2 linked regions of the Metabacillus sp. KUDC1714 genome follow. The protein of the gene in region 1 interacts with the protein of each later gene in a pairwise test. Links are inferred from orthologs where the notes say so. Each region holds a gene or a part of one and is shown on either strand. Other genes may lie near its edges. The genes, in order: mreD and tagH.

Region 1 (5,223 bases):
AATCTTGATAAAGTTATTGGAGAAGAAACGAATATGCCAGTGTTAATTGCGGAAGATCCTTTAGACTGTGTTGCAATCGGAACAGGTAAAGCACTCGAGCATATACACTTATTTAAAAATAAAGCAAGAGATAGTAGATAATTTATGTTTTAGCCTTTGCTTATTGAAGTCTTTTAAATCTTATTAATGTAAGCAAAGGCTATATGTTGAAGTGGAAATTTGAGTTAAGAGGGTGTTCATCATGCCACAGTTTTTCCTAAATAAACGCCTTATCTTGTTGCTAGTTAGTATTATTTTTTTAGTGGCATTGATTGGTTTTTCCTTAAAGGAAGATCGGAAGTTGACTTGGCCTGAGCAATTTTTACAGGATTCAGTAGGTGTTTTTCAATCGATATTTCATAAGCCAGCTTTATATATTTCTGGCTTTTTTGAAAACGTAAGTGACTTAAAAAATACATATGAAGAAAATGAGTTGCTAAAAAGCAGACTTGACGAATATATGCAACTAGAAGCAGATCTTCAAGAGTATAAAGTTGAAAATGAAAAATTATTAGCCGAATTAGGTAATGTTGCTAACTTAAGAGAGTACAATCCGATCTTTTCTACTGTTGTTGGTCGTAATCCTGATAGATGGTATGATTACATATCAATTGATAAAGGTGCACAGGATGGAATAGAGCCTAATATGGCTGTTGTAACGGCACAGGGTCTTGTTGGAAAGGTAAAATCCACTTCACAATTTACTTCTACCGTTCAACTGTTGAGTGCAACAGACCTTAAAAATAGAATTTCATCTGAGGTTCAACCGGTAGAAGTGAAAGATGAAAGTGAGAATAGTGATAAAGAGAACGCGCCAACAGGTGAAAAGGTAATGGGATTAATAGAAGGTTATGACGAGGATAAAGGTGCACTTTTACTTCGTCGGATTAAATCTGATGTTAAGCTTGTTGAAGGACAAAAAGTCATTACATCGGGTAAAGGTGAAGTTTTCCCAGAAGGAATCCTTATCGGTGAAATTATCGAGATTGAGCCAGATTCATATGGGTTAGAACAAATGGCATATGTGAAGCCATCAGCTAATTTTTATGATATAGATCGTGTATGGGTAGCTGAACGTGTTGCTGAATCAGAGGACCCTGTAGACGTGTTAAATGAGGAGGAGGAATCGTGAGACGTTTCATCCTTCCTTTTTTACTCTTCTTTATTTTTATAAGTGAGAGTATCTTCGCTCACTTAGTTCATATTCCATTTGCCTTAGAAGATCAACTATATATACCTCGATTTATGTTAATCGCATGTATTTTCGTGACGGTATACTTAACACGCACACAAGGAATGCTATTTGGAATTGTGTTCGGATTACTCCATGATATTGTTTATATTGAAGTGATCGGAATCTATTTATTTTCATATGGAATCCTAGCTTATTTGATCAATAAAGCAATGAAAGTTCTTCATGGTAATGCTCTAATTGTACTATTTCTGACGATTTTATCGATCGCTGTACTTGAATTTTATGTGTATGGAATGAATTATTTAATAGGGACGACAAAGATGTCATTATATCACTTTACAACCTTAAGGTTATTACCTACGCTTGCTTTAAATTCGGTTGTTGCTATTCTGTTAATCTATCCTATGAAAAAGTTCCTTACGAAAATAAAAATAGATGAATCTGATGATTAGATGGAATAAATAAGAGATGTGCTTTAAAGTTAGGCAATGCTAGCCATGAAAAAAACTAATACTTTATTATCATTTTAAAAAAGGATTTACAGCATTTCTGTCGAATAGTAAAGTCGTTGAGGTGAACGTCATGAAGGTCCAAAAACAACAATATGTTACGATTAAAGGCACAAAAGATGGCTTAACGTTGCATCTCGATGATTCGTGTTCTTTTGATCAATTGCTCCATGAACTCGAGGAAATGCTATCTTTAAAACAATATATACAATCAGGTCCAGTAATTGGTGTAAATGTAAAAGTTGGGAACCGTTTCCTTAATAAGGATCAACGAGTAAAGCTAGAAACAGTAATCAAACAAAATCGTAATCTCATGGTTGAGACAATTGATAGCAATGTGATGACAAAGGATGAGGCGCTTAGGATTAAGAGAGAAACAGAAGTCGTTTCTGTTGCTAAGATTGTTCGTTCTGGTCAAATTTTAAAGGTCAAAGGTGATTTACTGCTTATAGGTGATGTAAATCCAGGTGGAACTGTTATTGCTACTGGCAATATCTTTGTTCTAGGTGCGTTAAGAGGAATTGCACATGCCGGTGCAGATGGTAACGGGCAGGCTGTTATTGCTGCTTCATTATTAAAACCAGCACAGCTTCGCATAAGTGAAATCATAAATCGTGCTCCTGATCATATACCAAATGAAGGTAATGAGATGGAATGTGCTTTTATAAATAGTGACGATGAAATGATTATTGAGCGATTGCAGCAACTTACTCATTTACGACCTAATTTAACAAGGTTTGAAGGGGGAATCTAACTATGGGTGAAGCAATTGTCATTACCTCAGGTAAAGGTGGAGTTGGTAAAACAACAACATCTGCAAATTTAGGGACAGCTTTAGCTATATTGGGCAAACGTGTTTGCTTAGTAGATACAGACATCGGTCTTCGAAACCTAGATGTTGTAATGGGATTAGAAAATCGGATTATTTATGATCTAGTAGACGTAGTTGAAGGGCGCTGTAAAATGCACCAAGCTCTTGTAAAAGATAAACGATTTGAAGATTTATTATATTTATTACCTGCTGCACAAACAAGTGATAAAACAGCAGTGAAACCAGAGCAAATCAAAAAGATAATAGATGAACTAAAACAAGATTATGATTATATTATCATTGATTGCCCAGCAGGAATTGAACAAGGTTACAAAAATGCAGTTGCTGGTGCAGATAAGGCTGTAGTTGTGACAACTCCAGAAATTTCTGCTGTTCGAGATGCAGATCGAATTATTGGTTTACTAGAAAAAGAAGATATTGAGCCTCCGAAATTAGTGATTAATCGTATTCGTAATCATCTAGTTAAAAATGGGGACATGCTAGATGTTGATGAAATCGTTTCACATCTTTCAATTGACCTAATCGGAATCGTTGCTGATGATGATGATGTTATTAAGGCATCTAACAATGGTGAGCCTATTGCAATGGATCCTAATAATCGTGCAGCGATTGCGTATCGTAATATTGCCCGACGTATCCTTGGGGAATCTGTTCCATTACAATCTTTAGATGAGCAAAATAAGGGTGTATTAACAAAGCTGAAAAAGTTTTTTGGAGTACGGGTATAGCTTTGTAAAAATAGATTATTAAATTAAAAGACTAGTGTTTGATTATCGATGTATTTCGTGAAACATCGACTTTCAGCCCACTAGTCTTTTTTGTTTGGTATCTAGCTCCAGCGCCTAGACCCTCTCAGGTCTACAGCCACTCAGGAATTGAAGACAAAGAACGTCTTCTATTCCTGAGCCTCTTATGCCTGCGGGTCTGAACAAGGCGCTTGCGCTTTTCTATATTTTTTAATCATATCCTTTAAGGACAAGGCATAAACTTGTACAAACTGACAAAAGGATTGATGGGGATGAGTCATCGAGCGGATGAAGTGAGGAAAAGAATTGCGAAAAGAAAGCGAGAAAAAGGATTGTCAGAGACACATGAAACATCAAAGCCAACATCATTGTTTTTAAGTGATGAAGAGAGGTATGGTGTGTATTCTCCACCAACATATGAAGGCGGCCCGAACAAAGGAAACGGCGGTCATCCACTTTTTCGTACAGAAGTATTCATATTCAAAGTATTATTTTCAGCAGTTATCGTGTTAGTGACAGCAATCGTCTTTAAAAATAGTGCACCTCTCTTTCAAGATGTGAAGTCAGCCATTACGTATTCCCTAGAGGAAGAATTTCAATTTGCAGCTGTTTCTTCCTGGTATCGAGATCAATTTGGGGAACCACTAGCTCTTTTTGAACCTAATGCAAAGAACAACAAGGATTCAGAAGATGCGACTCAAAGTGTCCAATTTGCTGTCCCGGCTAATGGTAAAGTGCTCGAAACGTTTGAAGATAACGGACAAGGGATTATGGTTGAGACTGATCGACCTTCTGTAGAAGCAATGAATGAAGGAATTATTATCGAAGCAGGTGAAAAACCAGATACAGGTCTGACAATTGTTCTTCAGCATGCTGATGGAACTAAATCATGGTATGGAAATTTAGATAAAATTGATGTTGCCCTATATGATTTTGTAGAAAAAGGGAAAGCACTTGGGAAAACGAAATTAAGTGAAAATCAAAAAGGTACTTATTATTTCGCTATTAAAAAGGGTGATGACTTTATTGACCCAATCCAGGTGATCCAATTTGAATAGATATTTCATACTCTTACAAAAAATTCACATTCATCCATTATTATGGGTAATGATTGGAATAAGTATCATTACCGCTAACTTTAAATCATTGTTATTGTTAATGCTGATTGTATTTATACATGAAATGGGCCATGCAACAAGTGCTCATTTTTTTTCTTGGAGAATCAAAGCAATCATGCTTCTCCCATTTGGAGGGGTTGCTGAGGTCGATGAACATGGAAATCGCTCGTTAAAGCAAGAATTGATTGTTGTGTTATCAGGTCCAATACAGCATATTTGGCTTCAAGGTGCAGCTTATCTACTTCAAGCAACCAATCTCGTAAGCTTGGCAGATTATCAATTGTTCACTTTATACAATGTATCTATCCTACTTTTTAATTTGCTCCCAGTCTGGCCGCTAGACGGTGGGAAGCTTTTATTTATCCTCTTTTCACAATATTGGCCATATAAAAAAGCACATTTTTACATGGTAGCGACGTCGATTTTTTTCTTATCTATTTATGTTTTAGCTATTCTGGTCTATTCACCGAACCATCTGAACATGTGGTTTATTACAACCTTTCTTATTTACAGCTTATATCATGAGTATAAAAATCGAATGTATGGTTGCTTGCGATTTTTGATGGAGCGGTATTACGGTAATCAAGATACAATTTATCGGCTAAAGCCGATTGTCGTCGATGAGTCAGAGTTAATCTATCATGTATTACTTCAATTTCAGAGAGGGTGTAAGCATTTGATCGTTGTCGAGCGAAATGGTGCAAAAGTATCGGAAATGGATGAAAATGAATTACTTCATGCCTATTTTGCTAACAAACTTACTGACTCAAAGGTAGGGGATTTA
Region 2 (12,000 bases), 1.2 Mb from region 1 along the record:
AGGTATAAGACAAGGCACACCAGTAGGGGATACCCCGTTTTTTGTTTGGTTTCTTATTGGGCTGATACCATGGTTTTTTATCAGCCCTTCAATTGTTCAAGGATCAAATAGTGTTTATGCTAAAATAAATGTGGTTTCGAAAATGAAATTTCCTGTGAGTGTATTACCAACCATAACAATTGTGAGCAATGCATTTAACTTTATAATAATGATGTTAGTTTTGGGGGCTATCCTTGTTTTATATCAAATCCAACCAGGGTTATATATGATTCAACTCCCATATTTCTTGATTAGCCTATTTATATTTTTGTTTGCATTTACTTTGTTATGTTCAACAATCTCAATAATAATTAGAGACTTTCAAGTTGCAATACAATCAGTTATGAGGATAATGTTTTTTTTATTGCCAGTATTATGGGATACAAATCGATTGGATCCTTTATATCAAACAATATTAAAAATTAACCCTGTTTACTATATTATCGAAGGTTTTAGAGATACTCTTTTAGGAAGAAAATGGTTCTTTGAAGATTTGAACTATACAATATATTTTTGGTCTATAACTTTTTTAATCCTAATTATTGGAGCAAGTATCCATGTTAAATTTAGGGATAAATTTGTTGATTATTTATAATTCGGGGGCTTATATTAAATGAAGCCAAAGATTAAAGTTAAATTTAATAATGTTTCAAAGAAATATAACTTATATAAAAAACAATCTGATAAATTATTAGATATGTTTCTTGCCAAAAAAAGGTCTCAGAGTTTTTATGCATTAAGAGATATTTCCTTTGATGTATATGAAGGTGAAACTATTGGTGTTATTGGAGTAAATGGATCAGGTAAATCTACCTTATCAAATTTGCTTGCACAAGTTGTACCACCGACTTCCGGAACAATTGAAATAAATGGACAGACATCACTTATTGCCATATCAGTAGGTTTGAATAATAATTTAAGTGGTTTTGAAAATATTGAATTAAAGTGCTTAATGCTCGGTATGAACAAAAGTCAAATTAAGGAACTAACACCTAATATAATAGAATTTGCAGATATAGGTGATTTCATATATCAGCCAGTAAAAAATTATTCTAGCGGTATGAAATCAAGATTAGGTTTTGCAATTTCAGTACACACAAATCCAGATATCTTAATCGTGGACGAAGCTCTATCTGTAGGTGATCAAACCTTTTATGAAAAATGCCTAAAGAAAATTAATGAATTTAAAGCAGAAGGAAAGACAATATTTTTTATTAGTCATTCAATCTCGCAAATTAGATCGATTTCTGATAAGGTTCTTTGGATAAATCATGGGGAAATTGAAGAGTTCGGTAGTGTTAGAATTGTAATAGAAAAGTATAAGAAATTTATTAGTTGGTTTAATGAATTAAGTGATTTAGAAAAAAAGAACTATAAAACCAAAAACATGGAAAAGCAAAAAATGGATGATTTGAATCATTTGAACAGTGAAAAAGATCAATTCATTAGTAGAAAGAATATTCATAAATCCAAAAATGATAAAACAAGTAATCCATTCATTTTTGCTCAATTATCATTCTTTACTTTGTGTACAATTTTCTCTCTCTTATTTATGTTTATCGGAAATCCTGTACAAATAATGAACAAGAACACAACTGATCAAAGCGGTGTGAAAACGATAGATCAGATTGAAGATAAAAAGGATATAATTGTCTTTGAAAAAAATGGATATGTAATTGTTAACAATGCTGATTTCTATATTGATGAACAGCTTACAGAAACAGGATTTGCGATCCCGTTCGGTAGTTCACTAGAAGTATTGGGGAAAACAGATAATGTTTATAAAATTCGTTATAATGATACGACAGGTTTTACTTCAAAAGAAAACATTCAAATTGGAGACGTAAAACAAGATAACGAAAGCGAAAATATCGCAATCAATGAATTTTTGAGTGTTTTTCCTGAAAATTTTAAAAACTCATATCAGTTTTATTTAGCACAACTAAATTTAAATGAGGAACAAATACTTGAAAAATTAAGTGGGTTGACTGGAGAATCGGTTAATATAAACGGTGATAAGACATTAGATTATAAATATGATAATGTTCAGATCATTATTGATAAAGAGACAGGATTAACCTCTAGTATTATTGTGGATAGTATTCAATCAGAAAGTGATACTCTTAATAAGATCAAGGAATCTGCTCAAATAACTTCTAAAAATGGAGATTTATTGTTTTTAAACTTAGATAAATATAATCTTACAATAAATCTGATAAATAATACTATTGCTATAAGTTTATCTGAAGATTAAAAGAAGAGGTGTATTATGTCGAATTTAAAAACAAGAGTTCCAAAAAAAACGTCCAATAAATCTTTGCTGGTTATAATCGCAAGCATTATCATTATTGGACTTGGAATAACCTATTATATTGTTAGTATAGCAGGTAATAATGAAACTAAAATTGTAGAGGCATCATTAAAAAATGATGATATTTTGCCTTTACTAAAAAAAGAAAATCCAAATGTTTACAGTGTTTCTGTTGATAGTAAACAAAATTTAGTAGCTGTATATATTAAAGATAATAAGGTAGTAAATAATAAATCGATTCTTATTAAAACTGCAGATGAAAATATACCTCTAATCGAAAAATTATTTAAAAATCCTAATATCAAAGCAGTAACAGTAACTGTTTTAAAAACTGCGGAAAATTCTAAAGAAGATAAAAGAGCCGTTCAGTTTTCATTTAATAAATCTGAAAATGTAAACATTACTGAGTTCCAAAAAGATCTGGAAGGCAATTATCCTGAGTTTTATAATTCTGCAAATCAATATTATATTTCACCTGAAATTTGGAACGGTTTAAGTGGTGCAGATCATATGAAATTCGAGAATAGGGATCGCATAAAATAGAATAATTTTTTAGGTGAAAGCAAGTGCAAGCATGCATGAGCTTTCACCTTTTTTACTTTTTGCTTTAACTATATACAGTGTAGTTGTTAGTTTGACAAATTTTATATAAAATTAACCAAGTGCAAATTTCTATTATATTATAACCAATTCACCCTTTTGAAATGGTTGCCAAAGTTAGTAACTTAGTATATTCAACTAAGGAATTACTTTGAGTTAGTAGACAAATCAATTACTTATATTAAAGTAAATAATTTTAATAAGGGGTTTAATATGAATAACTTAAAAGAGAATATTTCACTTCAAATTGAAAATTTTTTTCATTTGAAGGTTAACCTTGGTTTTAGCAATAAAGAATACATGTACGCATATTATTTAATTAAAGGCAAAGAAGTAATTGAGAAGACATCATATATAAGGAGAAATAATTGTAAGTTTAACTTATTAGAAAAAGGAAGATATCGAGTAAAAGTATATATTAAGGATTCAACAAACAATATTATTAGTGAAACAAGTGAAGAGATCTTATTTAATGGTTTTAATGAAGGAACTATTTTTAATGATAAAAAATCTATCTCTATTGTAGGGATCAACAAAAAGACTGCTGCAATTAAAAAAATCTTAGAATCCAACTATAATATAGACAGTTTTGTGGATTTGTCAGGGACATATATAGGTGAAACCTTTTTCAATCTTCCAATAAAGTCAATCGATGATTTGTTAGATAATGAAGACATACTGTTGGTTTCTCTGAATAACGATAATTCTAATATTAATTTCCCTATAGAAACTGTACATATGGAAGTAGGGGTAAATGATATTTTAACAAGAACGATGAATAAGATTAGTGCCTTAAATTTGTATAGAATAGCAAAAGCTTGTTATCATGATGGTTTACAAACCGCTGCAAATTTTATTAAAGAGTATATTTTTGTAAAGTATAACTCGTTTATACCATATACTGCAGATATTGGTGAAGGTACGAAACTCGGATATGGCGGTATAGGAGTAGTTATTCACAGTAACGCTAAAATAGGGAAAAATTGTGTTATTTCGCAAAATGTAACAATTGGTTCTAGAGGACTAGACCCAGAGATTGGAGACAATGTGTATATTTCTCCAGGATCTAAATGTATAGGGGGCAAAATAGGGAATAATGTAATAATTGGAGCAAATGCAGTAATTACAAAGGAAATCCCTGATAACTGTGTAGTTGCTGGTGTTCCAGCAAAAATCATTAGCAATGATATAACAAAATACCAAAAGTATTTTAGAAAAAAGTAATGTAGATCTGTCTAGTTGGAAATGTTAGTTATAAAATTATTCGTTTTTACTTATAAAGTAAAAAGTGAAATAAAGGGTACATTAATTGTACTTTATTTCACTTTTTTCATTATTTCAATGTCTATTTTTATTTAATATTATTGTATTTTTTGTATATTCCGTTTTTATTGTTGAATCTAATAATATTTTGATCAATTGTTAACTCTTCTGTATTTATAGATTCTGTACTATTGATAAAATATTTTATATCTTTCGATCCATTAACATCATATTTCACATAGTTTTTTTCTATGATCAAATTACTTAATAGGAAATTAACTGGATTATCTTGTACTATTAACAGAATAAATTCTGTAGATATATTATTTGCTTGGTTATTAGTAATTTTTACAGTACCTTTATCGAATGAGTATGTATCTTTAATATAAATGAAGGAATTCGCTTTAAAGTCTTCAACATTATCAGGCAAAGAATATTTATCAGCTATTTTAGGTACAGCTTTACCAGAAATAGTTTTATTATTTTTTATTATTGCATTTTTACCATATGCTAATAATATACTTGCTCCTTTTATGTAACCAATGAAACTATTACCTTCAATTGTAACATTTGCACTTCTAATATTAATTCCATAATTTAAATTACCCAAAATATTGTTACGAAATATTGTATAATTTGCGGTTGAATGGCTTCCAATGCCGTATTGAGTGTCTTCAGATAAGTAGTTAAAACCATTTTCGTTTTTTCCGCCACCAAAAACTGTATTAAATTCCACAATACTATAGTAATCAGGATATAATCCTGAAATATCAATTCCTCTTCTTGAACCAAATACTGTATTATCTCTAATCATGGAGAAAGAGCTTCCATAAGATTGTATACCATATCCACTGTACTGATCATTTGCCCCTATAATTAATGAATTTTCGATACTCGTTCTAAAACTACTTACTATATGAATTCCAGTTGAAACAGAGTTTTTAACTGTTAGATTGTGGAATACACTATCACTAGTGTATTCCAATTTTATTCCTACTGTTCGATTGTTCGACTTATTACGTTCAACAGTAATATTCTTCATATTTATCGTAATTGGATCAATAATTTTAACAGTTATGATTTCTGAATCTTTAATGTATGTATCCCAAAGGGGATTTTCTATAAGCACACTATTTTTGTTTAAGCCAATAACTCTATGAAGTTCACCTTTATGTAAATTTTCCTTACCAATTCGTGGATCAAAGTACCAGGGAGTATCACTTTCAATTAATAACAGGTCTCCACTTTTTACTCCATTTACTTTTGATAATGCAATGGAGTTATTACCTGTTTTAAGCTGATCTGATTTTATAGTAGTTGTATACCTAATATTTCCCTTTAAATCGAATGCTGGTACTTTACTCTCATTGTTATCCATGAAAATTTTCGCATTATCTTTTTCTGTACTAATAAATGTAATATCTGAAGTAGCTTTAATTGAATCTGTAATTCGATAAGTTTTTCCGGACTCAAACAAAACGGTACCGCGTTTATTTTTTAATGAATCTACAGCACTTTGAATGGCCTTTGTATCATCGGCCTTTCCGTCCCCAATAGCGCCAACAGATTCGACATTAATCGAATCACCATCCTTATAATGAGGTTGTTCTTGCAATGGATTCTGTGTTTTCTGATCTTTTTCAGCATCTATGAAAAAGTAAAAAACACCAAGAATAAAAATGCTAATTATAATTAATAAATTCAATCTTTTATTGGTGAACAAATTTCTCATCCTTTCATTAGAATTTAATTATTATGTAACTTAATAAGTGTATTATAAGTGTATTAAAGAATTAATAATTCTTTAAGAAAAACAGATAATATGAATGTCTGAAAATGAATACAAAAGTGTTGAATAAAACACCTGTAATAAGTAATGATTTTGATTAGTATTTAACAGTATATAGATTAGGCCGAACATAAATTATAGCATTGGGCTAATATAGATGTAAGTGTTAAAAAGCTAGGTATCTGATAGAAGAATGATGATAGAGAACTTATTTTATCTAACAGTGAATATAAAGTGCTTTCTTAATATAAAAAATATAATGGTTATTACTTTATCCATCAGATAATACCGTTGAGACAATGTAGCAATGAGTGTATTGCTGATCATAATTTGTTTAGGAGTTGATAAAAATGAGTTTCTTTATCAACAAATGATTTTTTAATGCAATAAGGAATGATACAAATAATAATCTTTCTGCTGATCTAATTGCTAGGGATATAAAGGGTTCGCTAAGTGGAAATATTATTAATAAACATTAAAAGAAGCTATAATTATCCCATAGATGTTCTCAAATCATATCAATAATATTATAAATGCTTTAAATCAGCTTGGTATTTATCCTTAAAATCAGTAGATTTCTTAATTGTAGTAATTGATGAATAAAATCTTAGGTTAAAACATAAATGATACAAAAATCATTTTTCCATGACCTAGGAAAAAATAATTAGTGCAGATCATGATACTGCTGAGTATCTTTAAAGTGACCCTTCACTAAATGGAAATATACAAAAAATAGCCCCCTGAAATTTGGGCGCTATTTTATTTGATTAATTTTAGGCACTTCAGTTTTCTTCATAAGGAAAGACTTTTTAGAACCTACTTAAACATTAATTTTTTTAACTGGAAACACAATCATTGTGTCATCTTTCTTTACATAACATCTAATTTGATAACTACCTTTTTCTTGGAATGTATAATTTAAGCAGTTACTTTTACTATATGGTATTTTTTTTACTAATTGTTTCTCTTTAAATACATACCATGCGAAGGAGAGACCGTTATACTCATGGCAGATTACTTCAATTTTGTATTCATTTAATGTATTTTGTTTAATTATGGATTGTCGTATGTTAGTTTCAAGAAGATAATTTGAGATTAATTTATCAATTTCAATGTGATCTATTTCATTCAGTTCAGTATTTTCCCTCTTAAACATACTATAAAAACGTAAAAGATTATTATTAGCTTCCTTCTCTTCATAAAACTGACTAATTAAGTTATGCCCCAATTCTCCAAGCTCATCTCGTAACATATCATTTTCTACTAAACGTTCAATATCCTTTTCAATAGATCCTTCAACATAATCTTCGATCTTATTACCAATGCCTCCAAAGTTTGCATATACCCCTTTTAACCAATTATTTTTATCAATTAAACCAATATACCCTTTACTTCCTATAGCAATTGTAGGTTTACCACAACTCATTGCTTCTAGAGCACACCGACCTGGAGCAATAACGATATCACTATTTGAATATGACATTAATAAGTCAATATCTTCTTTCCAACCAACAAAGTTAACAAAATGATTATTAGTGCCTACTATCTCTTCAACTTTTTGTTTCATTTCATCAATTAATGTACCATCACCTACAATAGTCCAAATAACATCATTTGGGTACTTTTCTGTTGTGAACTTTAGTGCTTTGTAAAATACTTCGATAATAAATTCTTTATCTTTATCAAGTCTTGTTACAAGGGAGATGTTTATTTTTCTATTTAAAGCAGGAGGCTCTATTGGCTGGAATAGATGTGTGTCTACCCCATTAGGAACAACAAATAATTTATGATTATATTTATTAAGTCTATTTTTGGCTAGATGTACCTTTAAAAAGTCCTTTATTCCCTCAGAAACTGTAAAGACCATTGCAACTTTATCAATATACGTTTCAATATAGTCAGTATGTCTTCCATGTATAGTTACAAAAAGTGGACTTTTGAGAATTTTTGAAAGAAGCACTGCAACTTTTCGCGATTCAAAAGGATGGGAATGAATAATATCAATTTTATTGGATTTGTTTAATTCTAAAAGAGTTTTTATTGTATTGCTGAACTCTGTAGGAGTAAAGTCTGTATTTATGACGTTTATACCTTTTTCTTTTAAAGTGTCTGTAAAAACACCTGGTCTACAAAGTACCGTTACATCATTTCCATTACTTTTACAATGTAATGCAGTCGACATCACATTAAAATGTAGTCCGCCTAATGGAGCATTGAAAAATACAGGTATGAGAATATGCATGCTTTTTTACACCTCAGAATAATATTTAGTAATAAACATTATACATTAATAGTTGCTGGCCAAAAAGTCTAGTTAATTAGATTCTTGGGCTTAATTTAGGGTAAATCTTATCAACCTTATTGTCTTTTTTAAACGACAATAAATTAATAAAAATAGGAATACTCTCCTAATGAAGAAAATAAGGTTAACATATTTGAAACTAGTAGATTGATAGATTGACTAATAGTGACATCTGAAAAATAGAAAAGGGGTAAGTATACATTATGATGTGTGCACTTTCAAATAGAAAACTGGTGGAAGAGTTTGAAACAACAAGAAAAGGTATGGCATCAGTCGGGTTAGAACATGGATTAACAAACTCAGATACGGTTAAATTAAGTACAAAGCTAGATGACTTATTGAATTAATTGCTTTAACCTCATAATAGGGAACTAGTATATGTCTGTTATCATGAAATTATCGTATTAACAGAGGTTGGTAATAAATCTATGATATTTGAAACTCATTGAAAAGAGTTAGCGGCTTCTTATGAAGAGTAGAATTCACGAGTGATGGGTAAATGGCTATGGAATTCAGTGCATTGGTGAAGTAGTTTCTACACTATCTAATCATTCAAGTACATATACAGAAGAAGCTAGAATGTGAAATAATCCATCGAATAAGTTGTCATACAAATAGAAACGATAAATGAATTTTGGAAAAATAATAATAGCCAAAAGGAAGGGTGAAGTGATGTATTCAAATTAAAAGACTTACCCATGGGGACAACTAGCAAGTTGTGAAAAAAACAGCTAATCCTAGTTCGCCTGGTGAAGGTGGAGATTACTTTGTGACATTTCATATATATATGTCAAGCTAAAACAGTATGGTAAGAGTTCCAGTTAGTTCTTCTTAGTAATTAATACTGTTTTTGACTTATTTCGTTTAGATGATAGAAAGTAAAAAAAATAATAAGTTAAGGTGGATAATATGAAGATAGATATTTTTGGTAGTTGTGTTTCAAGAGACTCATTCAAATACACTTCTAATGTTGAATATAGGGTTAATAATTATTTTGCACGTTCTTCAATCGTAAGTTTGTATGGTCGTATATTCAAAATTAAGATTGATGAAATAAAGTTGGCTTCTGCTTTCCAAAGAAAGATGGTGTATTTTGATTTAATCAAAGAATTCCCAAGACACATTAAAAATTTCAATTCTGACTATTTAATTATTGATTTCATAGATGAAAGAATGAATATTTTAAAAACCAAGGAGAGTTATTTAACGAGATCAAAAGAGTTTGTTGAGTCAAAAATAGATATTAAGGGAAGAGTATTGTCTGATTCTGATAAATTAATGTTATGGGAAAAATGTGCGGAAAGATTTATTAATGATCTAAAAAGCAACCTAAAACCAGAACAAATTATCTTGCATAAAGCCTTTTGGCAAGAGCAGTATAAGGGAGAGGATGGAACAATTCACTACTTTGATGATCCAGAAATTAAAATAAACAATCTTCGTCTTAAACATTATTATGAGATGATTGAAAATGGTATTGAAGGAATTAATGTAATCGAGTTAAACGGTTTTATAGCCGATGAAAATCACGTATGGGGTTTAAGCCCATTTCATTATGAAGATAGATATTATCTAGAGTTTATAAATCAATTAGATAGTATTGTAGAAAATGTATAATAGGGATGGGTGCCTGTCACCACCCGAATTTTGTCGAAATACTTGGAGTTTCTGAGAGGCCAGTTTGTATGTTTGTTCTTTTTTGTTTACAAGAATGTCCTCCTTTCTTTTTATGAAACATCGGTGATTGAATAGCTTATATTAACTAGTAATCTTTTTATTAAAACAAATAAAGATATAATTTAAGTAACATAATGAGGGATCCTATTTCACAAATAGGATCCCTCATTATACTTATCCCTTTTGCAATTGCGTAGGAGGCATTTGGATCGAGTGATTTAATGTGTCGAGCTTGCTTTCGATCCGATTTAGTAAATAGAGTGTGACGATTATAGAAAGCCAACATCACTAATCATTGTTAACCATTGTTCCATCTTATTTGCACCTCTTTCAATTGAATTTATAAATAGGGCTGACAGGGAAAAACGTGTCAGCCCCTATTTAAGTTACCCAAGCGCAATTTCCGTTACATTACGGTCAATAACTCTTGCACCTTTCTTCGATACAAATTCCCCATCAGTTGAAATAAAAATATTCGCTGCTAAGATTTGATCCATTGCTGCATTTAATGCAGTTTGATCAACTGGTTCTACAGGAGAGTCCACACTGATTTTCACTGTTTTCCCTGCTGTGTTTAAAAATTGAAGCTCTAATGTTTTCGCCATTTTTTTCCCTCCTTTCCTTCCTCATTTGGTTTGTTTTCCTTTAAACGATGTTACGCATCAATTTGATTTGTGTCATTACGCTCAACGAATGTTAGTGTTTCTGTTTGTAAGCTTGCAATCGCTTGTGCTGCTTGAAGCAATTGGTCAGGTGTAGCTGATGTTTTGACGTTGTTGTAGTTTTTACGCTTATAGATGTCTTTGCCGTTCTCGTCTACTCCCATGTTAAACACTAGGCTTAATTGAGTATCTAATAATGTTGCAACTGCCATGCTCTCACCTCCTTTCACCCTTTATATATATAGAAAGGGTAAGTAGAGTAGCGTAGTATTGATATTTTTTTATAAATAATGGATGTACTAGCTTCTGTTGCTAACCTTTGGTCTTACTTGATTCCCAAAAGATCCTCAATAGAATGCTTTTTGAGTTTAGTAATCGCATCCCTACGCCATGCTTTAACTGCAGATATTGATACTCCTTCATCCTTTGCAACTTCACTTGGTGTTTTGCCTTTAAGACAGTAGGCTTTTAACCATTTGCTTTGATTTGAAGTCAAAAGGGAGGAAATACTTTCAATATTAGAGTCTGATAGTAGATGTTTAAAATCATCTTCGCTTGTTTCTTCCTGTGGTGAAACAGTCATGAGCCGATTTTCCTTCTCCTGTTTTTTCCTCTCTTTCGTAAGCCATGCTTTCATTCGACCAAGGATATAGGAATAAACATAAGACTTAAATTCCCCTTTTTCTTCATTAAATCGTAACGAAGCTTCCCATAATGCAATACAGCCAATTTGATAAAACTCGTTTTTATCTTTGTAAATCTTTAACTTTTTCATTATGTGATAAATCATTGGTTCAAATTGTTCATGCAGCTTCTCAAATTTCTCATCTTCATACATATAAGAATCCTTTTTAAGAATGCATTCTTAAGTATTCCGCGGTAATTTGAGAATATCAGTCTATTTATCTATGAGAAAATTTCGATATGGGGTAGATAACAGGAGAGATTAACCTAATAAGAGGATTATTTCTTAGTAATAACTAGGTTATTGATTGGGAGTTTATTGGGATGATGGTGCTATTGGGGTTTTTGTTTGAGTATTGGAGTTTTGGGGGTCAGTAACCATTCACTCAGTAGGTGATTGACCTTGTATTGTAAATTCTGGAGAAAGGAAAAGACGCCTCACATATTGCATAACTGCGCAAACAGTTATACGTGAGACGTCCCACGGATGTTGCATCAAATTACAAACTACCTAAATACAATGATCATTCACTTTAGTTTTCATAAAAAAGAGAGGTATTTGCATATAAAGCAGGTGATCCTCCAGAGTGAATAAATAGAATGTGATCATCGCGCTTAAAGTAGCCATTTGAGATGAGTTCAATTAGTCCTGCTGCAGCTTTACCAGTGTACA

Evidence for each region.
Region 2: the proteins of mreD (region 1) and tagH interact in binary tests that used the Bacillus subtilis proteins (3 or more experiments, as listed by UniProt). The link is inferred for Metabacillus sp. KUDC1714 from one-to-one orthologs.

The regions. Positions count from the first base shown.
Region 1 is NZ_CP055263.1:331,476-336,698, reverse strand. The notes cover bases 1-2,926. They hold mreD (rod shape-determining protein MreD), read left to right. Parts: upstream 1-1,167; coding sequence 1,168-1,686; downstream 1,687-2,926. Other genes in these bases: minD (septum site-determining protein MinD), read left to right, coding at 2,500-2,926; minC (septum site-determining protein MinC), read left to right, coding at 1,817-2,497; mreC (rod shape-determining protein MreC), read left to right, coding at 242-1,171; HUW50_RS01730 (rod shape-determining protein), read left to right, coding at 1-141. In the rest of the region: more of minD, read left to right, coding at 2,927-3,303; HUW50_RS01705 (M23 family metallopeptidase), read left to right, coding at 3,594-4,379; HUW50_RS01700 (M50 family metallopeptidase), read left to right, coding at 4,372-5,223. UniProt on the Bacillus subtilis protein: Involved in formation of the rod shape of the cell. May also contribute to regulation of formation of penicillin-binding proteins.
Region 2 is NZ_CP055263.1:1,522,454-1,534,453, reverse strand. Bases 67-2,972 are described here. They hold tagH (teichoic acids export ABC transporter ATP-binding subunit TagH), read left to right. Parts: upstream 67-652; coding sequence 653-2,293; downstream 2,294-2,972. Other genes in these bases: HUW50_RS07385 (hypothetical protein), read left to right, coding at 2,309-2,893; HUW50_RS07395 (ABC transporter permease), read left to right, coding at 67-634. Also shown: more of HUW50_RS07395, read left to right, coding at 1-66; HUW50_RS26980 (serine O-acetyltransferase), read left to right, coding at 3,164-4,174; HUW50_RS07375 (right-handed parallel beta-helix repeat-containing protein), read right to left, coding at 4,302-5,936; HUW50_RS07370 (glycosyltransferase family 4 protein), read right to left, coding at 6,823-8,244; HUW50_RS07365 (aspartyl-phosphate phosphatase Spo0E family protein), read left to right, coding at 8,508-8,651; HUW50_RS07360 (DUF6270 domain-containing protein), read left to right, coding at 9,214-9,921; HUW50_RS27485 (hypothetical protein), read right to left, coding at 10,156-10,224; HUW50_RS07350 (DUF2922 domain-containing protein), read right to left, coding at 10,368-10,586; HUW50_RS07345 (DUF1659 domain-containing protein), read right to left, coding at 10,637-10,855; HUW50_RS07340 (sigma-70 family RNA polymerase sigma factor), read right to left, coding at 10,969-11,481; HUW50_RS07335 (D-cysteate sulfo-lyase), read right to left, coding at 11,861-12,000.